Regions from separate parts of the Rahnella sp. EDr1-12 genome, predicted to be linked through region 1. Evidence: predicted binding sites of a transcription regulator. Region 1 holds the regulator's gene; each other region holds the start of a gene.
The links. Region 1 encodes PhoB, which activates phosphate uptake and scavenging genes when phosphate is short. Its sites were predicted from a motif close to CTGTCATAAAACTGNCNNAT; they were not measured.
Positions count from the first base shown of each region.

Region 2: glpT (glycerol-3-phosphate transporter) is a predicted target of PhoB. The motif match lies at 1,533-1,552, and genes of this name have one in related genera.
Region 3: ACO0U8_RS22750 (MIP/aquaporin family protein) is a predicted target of PhoB. The motif match lies at 1,454-1,473, and genes of this name have one in related genera.
Region 4: serA (phosphoglycerate dehydrogenase) is a predicted target of PhoB. The motif match lies at 2,144-2,163, and genes of this name have one in related genera.

Region 1 is NZ_JBLZNY010000001.1:1,292,172-1,296,081, reverse strand. It holds gene sbcC (exonuclease subunit SbcC) at 1-545, opposite strand, end outside; gene sbcD (exonuclease subunit SbcD) at 542-1,780, opposite strand; gene phoB (phosphate response regulator transcription factor PhoB) at 1,997-2,686, shown strand; gene phoR (phosphate regulon sensor histidine kinase PhoR) at 2,708-3,910, shown strand, end outside.
Region 2 is NZ_JBLZNY010000008.1:68,749-72,658, forward strand. It holds gene ACO0U8_RS22000 (7-cyano-7-deazaguanine/7-aminomethyl-7-deazaguanine transporter) at 57-728, shown strand; gene ACO0U8_RS22005 (DcrB family lipoprotein) at 878-1,435, shown strand; gene glpT (glycerol-3-phosphate transporter) at 1,652-3,004, shown strand; gene ACO0U8_RS22015 (ABC transporter ATP-binding protein) at 3,054-3,910, opposite strand, start outside.
Region 3 is NZ_JBLZNY010000009.1:80,955-84,864, reverse strand. It holds gene ACO0U8_RS22765 (1,4-dihydroxy-2-naphthoate polyprenyltransferase) at 1-140, shown strand, start outside; gene rraA (ribonuclease E activity regulator RraA) at 261-746, shown strand; gene zapB (cell division protein ZapB) at 810-1,049, opposite strand; gene ACO0U8_RS22750 (MIP/aquaporin family protein) at 1,637-2,485, shown strand; gene glpK (glycerol kinase GlpK) at 2,531-3,910, shown strand, end outside.
Region 4 is NZ_JBLZNY010000001.1:1,397,041-1,400,950, reverse strand. It holds gene ACO0U8_RS06625 (oxidative stress defense protein) at 1-228, shown strand, start outside; gene ACO0U8_RS06620 (LysR family transcriptional regulator ArgP) at 296-1,198, opposite strand; gene rpiA (ribose-5-phosphate isomerase RpiA) at 1,426-2,088, shown strand; gene serA (phosphoglycerate dehydrogenase) at 2,438-3,676, shown strand.

The DNA.
Region 1 (3,910 bases):
CCGTAGATTTCGGTACCGGTGAGTTCTTCCAGCAGTTCGGCCCGGTCGTTGGCGTCGGCATTCAGAAACGCCGCGAACTGGCCCTGCGACAACATCATCGATTTGGTGAAACGGCCAAAATCCAGTCCGGTCAGTTCGGCGATGGCATCGAGTTTATCGCGCACTTTATCTGCCAGAATTTTGCCGTCGGCCAGCAAGGCCAGCTCGACTTTTGGCGCCTGTAAATTGCCGTCCGGTGAGTTTTTCGCGCGGCGCTGGCTCCAGAATGCGCGATAGCCGATGCCTTTCACTTCAAACTCCACTTCGGCCAGTGACTCGGCGGTATGGCGGGTCATCAGTTCATTCTGACTTGGCGTGACGTTCAGGCGTGGCGTCTGATGATATAGCGCCAGACAAATGGCATCGAGCAGGGTGGTTTTCCCCGCGCCGGTCGGGCCGGTGATGGCGAATAAACCGTTGCTGGCGAACGGCTCGGCGGTGAAATCAATTTTCCATTCGCCTGCCAGCGAGTTCAGGTTTTTTAAACGCAGGCTGAGAATTTTCATTGTGCGCTGCCCTCCGTGCTCTGACCGCTGGTGACCTGTTCGACAACCTGGGCGAACAGCGTGCGCATCCGCGTCTGGCGCGGTTCATCCGTATCCGCTTCCAGCGACAATCTGCGTTCAAAAACGTCGCTGACGCTCAGCTCGCTGAGGGTTTCTTTTTCCTGCTGTTCGATGCTGTGGATCCGTTGTTCTTTACTGCGGCGCAGTAACACGACCTCCACCGGCAGTTCGGCGGTCAGCGCCTGAATGCGGCGCTGAATGTCGCTGAGATAATCCTGCGTCGCCACTTCAATATCCAGCCAGACCGGTTTTGTGGCATCGCCTCCGGTGAAGTGCGCCAGCTGCTGTTCAATCTCCGCCAGCGAGCCTTTGATGATTTGCATCGGCTGGAAAACGGGGATCTCCAGCGTGTCGATGGCGTTGAGCGTGGCACCGTCGAAATCCAGCAGATAGACGCTTTTGGCTTTGCTCAGCTCATCAAAACTGAGCGGAATAGGGGAACCGCTGTAACGGATATGTTCCGTTTTCGCCACGCACTGCGCGCGGTGGATATGTCCGAGCGCCACGTAATCTACCGGCGGGAACGCCTGCGCCGGAAAGGCATCGAGAGTTCCTATATAGATGTCGCGCACGGAATCAGAGGTGCTGACGCCAACGGTGGTCAGATGGCCGGTGGCGATGATTGGCAGCGGCAGACCCAGTTGGTCGCGTTTGGCCTGCGCAGCGTGCCACAGCGCATCATAATGCGCGGCAATGGCTTCCTGTAAGGCCAGCTGTTTGTCGCTGCCGGATTGCCCTGCCTGACTGGCGATTAAATCGCGCGGGCGTAAAAAGGGGATCGCACAGAGTACGGCTCCCGGCGTACCATTGCGCTGATTTAACACCAGCACTTGCTCAGACAGATCTTCGCCGACGGTGGCGATCACCCGGGTATTGAGACAGGAAAGCAGCTCGCGGGACTCATTTAACGTGGCGACGGAGTCATGATTACCCGCCAGCACAATCAGCTGACAGCCGGTGCGTTGTAATTCCACCACGAAGCGGTTATACAGTTCGCGGGCATAGCTCGGCGGTGAGCCGGTATCGAAAATGTCACCGGCCACGATCACGGCATCAACCTGATGATTTTCCACCTGTTCCGTCAGCCAGCGCAGAAAGGCCTGGTGCTCGGCGGCGCGGCTTTTGGTAAAGAAATACTGGCCAAGATGCCAGTCTGAGGTGTGGATCAGGCGCATGAAACTCCCTGTGGTTCGCGGTGCGGTAACAATGGCGCAAAGTATAAACGCCGACGGGGGACGATGTCCTGAGAAAATCGGACGCATTTCAGCAAGATGGCTGTTAAATTGCCGGGTAATGAACCATCCTTTCTATTCATAAATCTGTCACAAAACTGACGCATAATGGCGCCCGCAATCAAATAAAAGATCGCTAACCTATTGGCAGGACCTACGATGGCTAGACGTATATTAGTGGTTGAAGACGAAGCTCCTATTCGTGAAATGGTGTGTTTTGTACTGGAACAAAATGGCTATCAGGCTGTTGAAGCTGAAGATTTTGATTCCGCGGTGGCCCAGCTGGTCGAGCCTTATCCTGAGCTTATCCTGCTCGACTGGATGTTACCGGGCGGTTCCGGTATTCAGTTTATTAAGCACCTTAAACGTGAAGCCCTGACCCGCGAAATCCCGGTGATGATGCTGACCGCACGCGGTGAAGAAGAAGATCGGGTGCGCGGCCTCGAAGTGGGTGCCGATGATTACATCACCAAACCGTTTTCTCCGAAAGAACTGGTTGCCCGCATCAAAGCGGTAATGCGCCGCATTTCTCCGATGGCGGTGGAAGAAGTGATCGACATGCAGGGGCTGAGCCTGGATCCTTCCTCTCACCGGGTGATGGCCAACGAGCAGGCGCTCGACATGGGGCCGACCGAATTCAAATTATTACACTTCTTTATGACCCACTCAGAACGTGTTTACAGCCGCGAACAGTTGCTGAATAACGTCTGGGGCACTAACGTTTATGTGGAAGATCGCACCGTGGACGTGCATATTCGTCGTTTACGTAAAGCGCTGGAAACCAGTGGACATGACAGAATGATTCAGACTGTCCGTGGCACGGGATACCGTTTCTCAACGCGTTATTAATCCCCACAGCGGAGAATCTGTGTGTTAGAACGTTTGTCATGGAAACGGCTGGCCGGCGAATTTTTCCTCTTCTGCCTGCCAGCGATCATTCTCGGCATTTTTGTTGGCCATTTTGGCTGGCTTCTCTTTGCGTCGCTGCTGGCGGCGCTGGGCTGGAACTATTACAACCAGCTTAAACTCTCACATTGGCTGTGGCTTGACCGCAGCATCACCCCGCCAAACGGGCGCTGGAGCTGGGAGCCGCTGTTCTACGGGCTGAACCAGATGCAGATGCGTAACCGTCGTCGTCGTCGCGAATTAGGGCAATTAATTAAACGTTTTCGCAGCGGTGCAGAATCGTTACCTGATGCGGTGGTGCTGACCACCGAAGAGGGCAATATTTTCTGGTGTAACGGTCTGGCGCAGGAACTGCTCGGCTTTCGCTGGCCGGAAGACAACGGGCAGCACATCTTTAATCTTTTGCGCTACCCGGAGTTTCGCGCCTGGATCCAGGCACGTGATTTCAGCCGTGCACTGAATCTTCAGCTGAATAATGAGCATTACGTGGAGTTTCGCGTGATGCCTTATTCTGAAGGGCAATTACTGATGGTGGCGCGGGATGTCACGCAGATGCGTCAGCTCGAGGGCGCGCGACGCAACTTCTTCGCTAACGTCAGCCATGAGCTGCGTACGCCGCTGACCGTTTTGCAGGGCTATCTGGAAATGATGGAAGACGCCAAGCTGGAAGAGCCGTTTCGTTCCAAAGCGCTGGATACCATGCAGGAGCAGACGCGACGCATGGACGGGCTGGTAAAACAGTTGCTGACGCTGTCGAAAATAGAAGCCTCTGCCAATATGGATTTGCACGAGAAAGTCGATATTCCGGTGATGCTCGGCATGCTGGAGCGTGAAGTGCAGACGCTGAGCGGCGGCCAGCATGAGGTCGTATTCCGCATAAACGACAAGCTGAAGGTCTTTGGCAACGAAGATCAACTGCGCAGCGCGGTTTCCAATCTGGTGTACAACGCGGTGAATCACACCCCGGCGGGCACCCGCATTGAAGTCAGCTGGCAGCAAACGCCGCACGGCGCGCAGTTCCAGATAAGCGACAACGGGCCGGGTATTGCGCCTCAGCACCTTCCGCGCCTGACCGAACGTTTCTATCGCGTAGACAAAGCGCGCTCCCGCCAGACCGGCGGCAGCGGGCTGGGCCTGGCGATCGTCAAACATGCCCTGAGCCACCAC
Region 2 (3,910 bases), on a different contig from region 1:
AAAAGTCACAATATTCTTGGGTTCCCTCACCCCAATTCACTAAAAAGGTCACATCTATGTACTCTTTTACTGCTCAGCAGCGGTTTTCCGCGCTGATATGGCTTTCGCTATTCCACATCGCCATCATCACCTCCAGTAACTATCTGGTTCAGTTGCCCGTCTCCATTTTTGGTTTCCACACCACCTGGGGCGCGTTCACCTTTCCGTTTATTTTTCTGGCCACCGATCTGACCGTCCGTATTTTTGGTGCTCCGCTGGCGCGACGCATTATTTTGTCGGTGATGGTGCCGGCACTGGCGATCTCCTACGTGATTTCCGCGCTGTTCTTTGAAGCGCAATGGCAGGGTGCACAAGCGCTCAGCAGCCTGAATATCATGGTCGCGCGTATCGCCACCGCCAGTTTTATGGCGTATGTGCTGGGGCAAATTCTCGACGTTCACGTGTTTAACCGCCTGCGCCAGAACCGCCGCTGGTGGATAGCGCCGGTCGCCTCGATGTTCCTCGGCAACATCAGCGACACGCTGTCGTTTTTCTTTATCGCCTTCTACAAAAGCAGCGATGCGTTTATGGCCCAGCATTGGGTGGAAATCGCGATGGTGGATTACACGTTCAAAGTGCTGATCTGTCTGGTGTTCTTCCTGCCGATGTACGGCATGCTGCTGAACATGCTGCTCAGGCGTTTGTCCGCACAGGGAAATCACGACCACCCGGCCCTGCGCGCGCACTGAAAATTCGCGGGGGCAAATGGCTCCCCGCTCACCTCGCTAAAAACAAAAATCGCGCCATAATCTGACTTGCATTTGTGGCGTGAATAGGTTGCCATAAGGCCGTTAAATCAACATCTCAGCCTGATAAACAGGTCACTTAAGGAAGCCCGATGCGTAACTTCGCTAAAATGATGGGAATGGCAGTACTGATCGCCGGTCTGGCTGCGTGTGACGGGAAGTCCACTGATGCACCGGATGCCAATAAAGCCGCCGCCGCCGCCGCGACAACCGCGCCAGTCAGCCTGCTGGATGGGAAAGTGACTTTCTCCCTGCCGCAGGGAATGAGCGACCAGAGCGGTAAGCTGGGCACGCAGGCAAACAACATGCACGTGTATGCTGACAGCACCGGTCAGAAAGCGGTGATTGTGATCCTCGGCGATAACACCACGGAATCGCTGGAAGTGCTGACTGCCCGTTTGCAGGATCAGCAAAAAGCCCGTGATACCAACTTGCAGGTCGTGACCAACAAATCGATTCAGGTTAACGGACAGACCATGCAGCAGTACGACAGCGTCATCACCTCGGCCGGTCAGAAAGCCTATTCTTCAATCGTGCTGGGTAAAGTGGACAGCCATTTGCTGACGCTGCAAATTACTCTGCCAGCCGACAATCAGCAGCAGGCGCAGGCTGATGCAGAAGCCATTATCAATACGCTGAAAGTGCAGTAAATTCAGGGTCAGTGACACCCTCAGGCGGAGCTCAGGCTCCGCTTTTTTTTATCTCCGTCAGCCACTTTGCTTCTCCGCACGCACCTCCGTAATAAAAATGTAACAATTCTGTCATAACTCACAGTTCGTTTGCGCGCAAACCGCTAACATGATGTTCGTTTTAGAACACACTTGCTCATGACGAGTCAGACCTGATTTATGCCATCGGAGGCATGTATGCTCAGTATTTTCAAACCCGCACCACACAAAGCTCCCGTGGATGAAAACCACGTCGACCCGCTTTATCGCCGTCTCCGCTGGCAGATTTTCATGGGGATTTTCTTCGGTTACGCCGCCTATTATCTGGTGCGCAAAAACTTCGCACTGGCCATGCCGTACCTGATCGATCAGGGCTTCTCCCGTGGCGATCTCGGTTTTGCGTTATCCGGTATTTCTATTGCGTACGGCATCTCAAAATTCATTATGGGGTCGGTATCAGACCGCTCGAATCCGCGCATGTTTCTGCCCGCCGGTTTGATTCTGGCTGCGGCTGTGATGCTGTTTATGGGCTTCGTGCCGTGGGCAACCTCAAGCATTGCCATCATGTTTGTTTTGCTGTTCCTGTGTGGCTGGTTCCAGGGAATGGGCTGGCCGCCGTGCGGACGCACCATGGTTCACTGGTGGTCACAGAAAGAACGCGGCGGCGTGGTATCGGTATGGAACTGCGCACATAACGTCGGCGGCGGTATTCCTCCGCTGCTGTTCCTGCTCGGGATGGCGTGGTTTAACGACTGGCACGCAGCGTTGTACATGCCTGCTTTCGGCGCGATCCTGCTGGCCGTATTTGCCTTCATGACCATGCGCGATACCCCGCAGTCCTGCGGTTTACCGCCGATTGAAGAGTATAAAAACGACTATCCGCCGGACTACGTGAAAGAATCGGCTGAGCAGGAACTGACCGCGAAACAGATTTTCATGCAGTACATTTTGCCGAACAAACTGCTGTGGTATATCGCGCTGGCAAACGTATTTGTTTACCTGCTGCGCTACGGCATCCTCGACTGGTCACCGACTTACCTGAAAGAAGTGAAGCATTTCGCGCTGGATAAATCCTCATGGGCATACTTCCTGTATGAATATGCGGGGATCCCGGGGACGCTGCTGTGCGGCTGGATGTCGGACAAAGTCTTCAAAGGGAATCGCGGCGCAACCGGCGTGTTCTTTATGGTGCTGGTGACCATCGCCACCGTCGTGTACTGGCTGAACCCGGTCGGCAATCCGGGCATTGATATGGCCTGCATGATCACCATCGGCTTCCTGATTTATGGCCCGGTGATGCTGATTGGTTTACACGCGCTGGAGCTGGCACCGAAAAAAGCAGCGGGCACCGCGGCAGGTTTCACCGGTCTGTTTGGTTATCTTGGTGGCTCGGTCGCCGCCAGTGCGATTGTCGGTTACACCGTGGATTACTTCGGCTGGGACGGCGGTTTTATCGTGATGATCGCCGGTTGTGTGCTGGCCGTGCTGCTGCTGGTTCTGACCATGCTCAGTGAAAACAAACACAAAGCGCAGCTGGCTAAAAGTGCCTGATTGAGGATCACCGGCAGCCAAAAGGCACCCCTGGGTGCCTTTTGGTTTTCTACGCCATGGCCTGTGGGATCCGCTTTCCCTGTGCATCAAACAGTAAAACACTGGCGGCATTAAACCCGAACCTGAGGGCGGTATGGCGGGGAAACGAAAGCTGTTTCGACGATTTCATCTTCAGGGCGTGCTCACCAAATGTTGCGTACACCAGCGTCGAATCCCCCTGAAGTTCCGTAAAATCGACCACAACGTCAAACCCATGATCTGTCGCTTCCTCCAGGCGTAACAGCTCGGGGCGGATGGCGAGCGACACCCTTTGTCCGTCCTGCGCCGCCGGGAATTTATCCCCCAGCGGAAACAGCGGCTGCCCGTTAACCCGAAGCTGGCGGCCAACGACCTGCGCCGGGATCACATTGATTTTCGGCGTGCCAATAAAACCGGCAACAAAAAGGCTGGCGGGATGGTTATAAAGCTCAACCGGCGTGCCGATTTGCTCAATATTGCCCTGATTAAGCACCACAATCCTGTCGGCCAGCGTCATCGCCTCGACCTGATCGTGGGTCACGTAAATCATGGTATTTTTCAGGCGGCTATGCAGCTGACTGATTTCCTGTCGCATCTGTACGCGCAGTGCGGCGTCAAGATTCGACAACGGCTCATCAAACAAAAACACTTTCGGCTGCTGGACAATAGAGCGGCCAATCGCCACGCGCTGACGTTGTCCCCCGGAAAGATGTTGCGGTAAGCGATCAAGCATCTCGTCGAGACGTAAAATCAGCGCAGCCTCCTGAATGCGTCGCGCGATTTCTTCCGGCGGCGTGCGGATATTCTTCAGGCCAAAAGCCAGATTCTGCCTGACGGTCATGTGCGGATAGAGTGCGTAGGACTGAAATACCATCGACAGTCCGCGTT
Region 3 (3,910 bases), on a different contig from region 1:
CCGTACCGGTGCTGGCAATCCATATCCGCCGGGTGAATCGCGCAAAAACCTCAATGGAAGTACGCCCTCTGCTGGAGCACATGGTAAAAGCTGCGTTACTGACTAACGTATTGTTTGCAGTGGGTCTGTTACTGAATTGAAGAAAAGTGGCCTGGCGTGCGCTAATCGGGTCACTTTTCACATTTAACAATTGATGATTTTGCCAACATCCGCCGATAAGGGATATACTGAACGTTCATGCAGCAACCAGATGAAATCCTATGAAATACGATACTTCCGAACTTTGCGATATCTACCATGAAGAAGTGAATGTTGTCGAACCCCTGTTCTCCAACTTTGGTGGCCGTACTTCATTTGGCGGGCAAATCACGACAGTGAAGTGTTTCGAAGACAATGGCTTGCTTTATGACCTGCTGGAAGAGAATGGTCGTGGCCGCGTGTTGGTGGTCGATGGCGGCGGTTCTGTTCGTCGTGCATTACTTGATGCCGGTCTGGCACGTCAGGCATTGCAAAACGAATGGGAAGGCATTTTGATTTACGGTGCGGTTCGTCAGGTGGATGACCTGGAAGAGCTCGACCTTGGCATTCAGGCTATGGCAGCCATTCCGGCTGGCGCAGGCAGTGAGGGGATCGGCGAAAGCGACATTCGTGTTAATTTCGGCGGCGTGACCTTCTTCTCCGGCGACCACTTGTATGCTGATAACACCGGTATCATCCTGTCAGAAGACCCGCTCGATATCGAATAACCTTCGCTTACAGCAACAAAAAAGGACGCCTGGGCGTCCTTTTTTATTTGGAAAATGAAGCCGTTAGACTTCTTCCATTTTTCCCAACAGTGCACGCAGACGATCCTGCCAGACGTGTTGCTCTTCTTTCAGCTGTGCGTTTTCGCGCACCAGCGACTCGTGATTACCACTCGCCTGCTGAACTTCATGAGACAAGGTGTTGTTTTGCTCTTTCAGTTCTTCGATTTCCATCTGCAACAGAGTAATGGTATCGATCGCTTGCTGAACTTTAGCTTCTAGTTTCTCAAATACTTCAAATGACATTTTTCGGTCCCCTTATGTTCGCAAGGCGCACATCTTATGTTCTGCCGCATCGTCCGGACACGGCTCAAAAATTCCTGCACTTCGCCGATTTCTATAATAAATTCAAATCGCAATGACGTTTGAACTTCACCGGGATTTCAAAAAAACGGCGGGTGTCTTAACGAGTGATTGTATGTAGCCAGCCTTGCCCTGTCTACCAAGAACCCCTCTCTGCACGCAGTCTGTTGCAATTTTCACAGGCTGAGTATCAGGAAATGCTTAAAAAGCAGAGTCACCCTCCAGAAATGTCAGCGAATACCGAATACCCTGAGCGCCATCCGACATGCGCCTTTAGCTTCACAGCCTTCACGGGAATGTCACGGTGTGGGCTTTTTACCGGTCGGCAGGACCTTTCAACACGCGAAATCGCTCATTTTTATGACACAACACACAAAAATCGATTTCGCTATTTCTCGTTTATGCTCGTTAACGATAAATTCACATTACGTTCTCATTTAATGATGAACGGCAAAATCCGATTACGTTCACGTACGCATAACAGAAAAACTATAACTAACCATTAACATCATCCTTAGCAGGATCCAACTATGAGCCAAACCATGAGTTCCACATTAAAAGGTCAGTGCATCGCTGAGTTTCTGGGTACCGGGCTTATCATTTTCTTTGGTGCGGGTTGTGTCGCAGCAATGAAACTGGCCGGTGCTACCTTTGGCCAGTGGGAAATTAGCATTATCTGGGGTCTGGGTGTGGCAATGGCCATCTACCTGACCGCAGCGATTTCAGGCGCACACCTGAACCCGGCGGTGACCGTCGCGTTATGTTTGTTTGCAAACTTTGAAGGACGCAAAGTTCTGCCTTACATCGTGGCGCAGGTCGCCGGTGCCTTCTGTGCCGCAGCGCTGGTCTACGGTCTTTACTACAACCTGTTCTTCGATTTCGAGCAAAGCCATAATATGGTGCGCGGCAGTGTCGAAAGTCTGGATCTGGCCGGTATCTTCTCCACCTATCCAAACCCGCACATTAGCGTACTGCAGGCCTTCCTGGTTGAAACGGTGATCACTGCCATTCTGATGGCGCTGATCCTCGGCCTGACGGATGACGGCAACGGCATTCCACGCGGCCCGCTGGCTCCGCTGCTGATCGGTATTCTGATCGCGGTTATCGGTGCTTCAATGGGCCCGTTAACCGGCTTCGCACTGAACCCGGCGCGTGATTTCGGTCCGAAAGTGTTCGCTTACTTCGCTGGCTGGGGCAAAGTCGCCTTCACCGGTGCACGTGATATTCCTTACTTCCTGGTTCCGATTTTTGGCCCGCTGCTCGGCGCTTCACTCGGTGCCATCGCGTACAAAGCGTTGATTGGTCGTCATCTGCCACATCAGATCAATGATATTGCAGATGAAAAAGCGCCTCAGCCTTCCAAACAGCGTAAAGCCTGATCGGCTAAACTGTTCCAAAGCTAACTTATTCGCAGGATGAAAATTATGTCAGCAGATACGACTCACGAAAAAAAATACATCGTCGCACTTGATCAGGGTACAACCAGCTCACGCGCCGTAGTTCTGGATCACGATGCCAACATCGTCAGCGTTTCACAGCGCGAATTCACCCAGATCTACCCGAAATCCGGCTGGGTGGAACACGACCCGATGGAAATCTGGTCTTCCCAGAGCTCGGTGCTGGTAGAAGTGCTGGCGAAAGCCGACATCAACTCCGATCAGATCGCCGGTATCGGTATCACCAACCAGCGTGAAACCACCATCGTGTGGGAAAAAGAAACCGGCAAGCCGATTTATAACGCGATTGTGTGGCAATGCCGTCGTACTGCTGACATCTGTGAAAAGCTGAAGAAAGACGGGATGGAAGAGTACATCCGTCATAACACCGGTCTGGTGGTTGACCCGTACTTCTCTGGTACCAAACTGAAATGGATCCTCGACCACGTTGAAGGTTCCCGTGAACGCGCTGCACGCGGCGAGCTGTTGTTCGGCACCGTGGATACCTGGCTGGTGTGGAAAATGACTCAGGGACGTGTTCACGTAACTGATTACACTAACGCCTCGCGTACCATGATGTTCAACATTCATAATCTGGAATGGGATGAACGTATGCTGGAAGTGCTGGATATTCCGCGCGCCATGCTGCCGGAAGTTCGCCCTTCTTCTGAAATTTACGGTCAGACCAACATCGGGGGTAAAGGCGGTACGCGTATTCCTATCGCCGGTATCGCCGGTGACCAGCAGGCCGCGCTGTATGGTCAGCTGTGCGTACAACCGGGTATGGCGAAAAATACCTATGGTACTGGCTGCTTCCTGCTGATGAACACCGGCACAGAAGCGGTAACCTCCAAAAATGGTCTGCTGACGACGATTGCCTGTGGTCCGCGAGGCGAAGTGAACTATGCGCTGGAAGGTGCGGTATTCGTCGGGGGTGCCTCCATTCAGTGGCTGCGCGACGAACTGAAACTGATCAGCGATGCCACAGACTCCGAATATTTCGCCAGCAAAGTGAAAGACACCAACGGCGTGTATGTGGTGCCTGCCTTCACCGGCCTTGGCGCCCCTTACTGGGACCCGTATGCCCGTGGCGCGATCTTCGGTCTGAGCCGTGGTGCAAACAGCAACCACATCATCCGTGCAACGCTGGAGTCTATCGCCTATCAGACGCGTGACGTGCTTGATGCCATGCAGGCTGATTCCGGTACCCGCCTGCAGTCTCTGCGCGTGGATGGCGGTGCGGTAGCGAACAACTTCCTGATGCAATTCCAGTCAGACATTCTCGGTACCCGCGTTGAGCGCCCTGCCGTTCTTGAAGTCACCGCGCTGGGTTCTGCTTTCCTTGCCGGGCTGGCCGTCGGTTTCTGG
Region 4 (3,910 bases), 100 kb from region 1:
GAAGGTTTCCACACCACGCTGGGGCCGGTCTACAGCATCCGTTATCACGTGGCTAACTACCAGCCGATGCCGGTGGCGCGCATGTATAAAACTGCCGAAGCCGCAGGGCAGAGCGATGTCGCGCAAACCTACGAGCAGCAAAGCATTCACTTCGACGACCAGGTCGATGTGGTGTTCGAATTGCAGCCTCAGGCACCCGCAGCACCCGCACCTGCACCTGCTCAGTAAGAATGATTCTGTAGAAATGAAAAAACCCGCTCAGGCGGGTTTTTTCATTTTTGGTTGAGCAGGAAGGTCAGTCCTGGCGCAGAACCTGATGCCCGTGGGCCAGCAGCGCGTCGGTGACTTTACGCATCATGCGGCTTTCCGGCGCAAAACGGTGCCAGTAAAGCATACGGCGCTGGAACAGGCCCGGCGTCAGGTCGATCAGTTCGCCGCTCTCCAGTTCTTTCTCGATTTGCAGATGCGGGATCATGCAACAGGTAGTGCCCTGACGCGCCAGCTGCACGAAGGCTTCCGACGAGTTAACGATATGGCACGGCACACTGCCCGGCGACAAATCGAAGTTCTGTTGCAGGAAGGCCTGATGCATATCGTCGAGGTGGTCAAACGCCACCGCAGGCGCTTTCAGCAAGGCGGAGCGGGTGACGCCGTTCGGGAAGTAGCGATCGGCAAAGGGTTTGGAACCGACAAACAGATAGTCCAGCGCGCCCAGTTGATCGACCAGACAGCTCGGCAGCGGCTGTGGCTGAATACTCACCGCACCGACCACTTCACCGCGACGCAGACGTTCCTGCGTGCGTGTTTCATCTTCGACCTGCAAATTCAGGCGGATAGGGGAGTCGACCAGCACCGATTTCAGCGCGGGTAACAACCAGGTCGCCAGACTGTCGGCGTTGACTGCCAGCGAAAGCAGCAGTGGCGTATCATTACTGTCGCTGTTGCTGTCACTGCCCAGCCACTCTTCTTCCAGCAATTCCACCTGATGCAGCAAGGCCAGTAATTTCTGTCCCTGCTCGGTCGGGCGGGGTGGAACGGTACGCACCAGCAGCGGTTGGCCGAATAAATTTTCCAGTTGCTTAATACGCTGAGAGACGGCCGATTGTGTGATGCAAAGCTTCTGTGCGGCGCGTTCAAAACCGCGCTCACGGATGACCGCGTCCAGTGCCTGCAACGTTCTATAGTCCGGGCGTTTCATCGGAGTTCTGTCCCTTGGGTTCAATATTATCCGGACACTATGCCACAGTTTGTCAGTTTTTGTGGTGAGGAAAATCTTGGTGTTTGCAGCGCAATTGCACTTAATAAGTGTGAGCTTGTCACGCTCTTGGCTGCCCAATCTGCCGGGACATGCTTTATAATCACCGGCACAATTCGTTTCACCGAACTATTCACGCCACTTTCGGGTTATCAGACAGAGAAGCCATTATGACGCAGGAAGAATTGAAGAAAGCAGTCGGCTGGGCCGCACTGGATTACGTCACGCCGGGCACCATTGTCGGTGTTGGTACCGGATCCACCGCCGCGCATTTCATTGATGCACTGGGGTCCATCAAAGGCCAGATCGAAGGCGCAGTCTCCAGCTCCGACGCGTCTACCGCAAAACTGAAAAGCCTTGGCATCCATGTTTTCGACAGTAACGAAGTCGATTCGCTGGATGTGTATGTCGACGGCGCAGATGAAATCAACGGTTCAATGCAAATGATTAAAGGCGGCGGCGCAGCGCTGACCCGCGAAAAAATCATTGCGGCGATTGCCAAAAAATTCATCTGTATTGTGGATGCCTCCAAGCAGGTCGATGTGCTGGGTAAATTCCCGCTGCCGGTGGAAGTGATCCCGATGGCGCGCTCCTATGTTGCACGTGAGCTTGTGAAACTCGGCGGCCTGCCGGAATACCGTCAGAATGTGCTGACAGATAACGGTAACGTGATCCTCGATGTGCATAACCTGAACATTCTGGATGCCGTCGCGATGGAAAATAAGATCAACAGCATTGCCGGTGTGGTGACCGTTGGCCTGTTCGCCAACCGTGGCGCAGACGTGGCGCTGGTCGGGACTTCCGAAGGCGTGAAAACCGTTAAACTGAAGTAATGACGATATAAGCAGAAGATCTGGCTGCTTTAGCCCAAAGCAGCCAGCCTCCGCCTTGTCATCCCGCTGTCATAACGCAATGTTATGAAGATGATAATTTTCTGGTTGAATCATCTTTTCTTCAAAGGCTTTAATTTGGTGACTTATGTCACATTTCAGTATTTCTCCTCCTGAACGTCTGGCGCTGTAAAATCTAACCAGCATGAAATGCTAAAAACCAACAGGCATGGTGAGCCTTCTGCTGCCTGGCAGGCAATCGTTTGTATTGATGATGGCGGATTTTTTGTTATGTTGGCTGTGAGCAATCACCTCGCAGTTCGAATTCAGCCAGAAAATATAGGGTCGGGAAATGGCAAAAGTATCACTTGAGAAAGACAAGATTAAATTTTTGTTAGTGGAAGGCGTCCACCAAAGTGCGGTTGATACACTCCGTGCCGCGGGTTACACCAATATTGAATTTCACAAAGGTGCTTTAGATACAGAATCGCTCAAAGAGTCGATTCGTGATGCGCACTTTGTTGGACTCCGATCGCGTACTCAGCTGACCGAAGAAGTGTTCCAGGCAGCAGAAAAACTGGTGGCTGTTGGGTGTTTCTGTATCGGGACCAATCAGGTTGATCTGAAAGCCGCCACGCGTCGCGGTGTTCCGGTGTTCAACGCACCGTTTTCTAACACCCGCTCAGTAGCCGAAATGGTGCTGGGTGAAATGTTGCTGATGATGCGCGGTATTCCTGAAGCGAATGCGAAAGCGCACCGTGGTATCTGGAACAAGCTGGCCGTCGGTTCATTTGAAGCACGCGGCAAACGTCTGGGTATCATCGGTTACGGCCATATCGGTACGCAGCTGGGCATCCTGGCAGAAAGCCTCGGGATGCGCGTGTTCTACTACGACATCGAAAGCAAATTGCCGTTGGGTAATGCGCAGCCAATTGCTTCGTTGCAGGAACTGCTTAATACCAGCGACGTCGTGACGCTGCATGTGCCCGAAACCGCCGGGACAAAAGACATGATTTCTGAAGTGCAGCTGGCGCAGATGAAGCCGGGCGCGCTGCTGATCAACGCCTCGCGCGGCACGGTCATCGACATTCCTGCTCTGTGCAATGCACTGCGCAGCAAACATCTTTCTGGTGCGGCGATCGACGTCTTCCCGGAAGAGCCAGCGACCAACAGCGATCCTTTCAATTCTCCGCTGTGTGAATTCGACAACGTGCTGCTGACGCCGCACATTGGCGGTTCGACCATGGAAGCGCAGGAAGGTATCGGCCTCGAAGTGGCAGGCAAACTGGCGAAATACTCTGACAACGGTTCAACACTGTCAGCGGTTAACTTCCCGGAAGCCTCTTTGCCAGCACACACTGAGAAAGCCAGCCGTCTGTTGCATATCCACGAAAACCGTCCGGGCGTGCTGACCAGCATCAACCAGATTTTTGCGGAGCAGGGCATCAACATCGCCGCGCAGTATCTGCAAACCAGCCCGGAAATTGGTTATGTGGTTATCGATGCGGAAACAGATATCGCGACGCTGACTACCGCGTTACAGCTGATGAAAGCGATCCCGGGAACCATTCGTGCCCGCTTGCTCTACTGATCGTATCAGCCATAAATGACAAAGCCGCCGAAAGGCGGTTTTTTTGTGTCTGGATAAAGTGGTGTGTCAGGTTTTTAAGCGTCCTGGAAGGCGCTTCATGTTTCAGAAGTAAAAGGAGAGGGTGATCAATCCGCAGAGGATCATGGATGAAAAGGTGATTTCGAACAGGTAGCGGCGCAGCATCATCTGTCAGTACCTCCGGATAGACACTGAAGAAAAAAACACCCGGCGAAC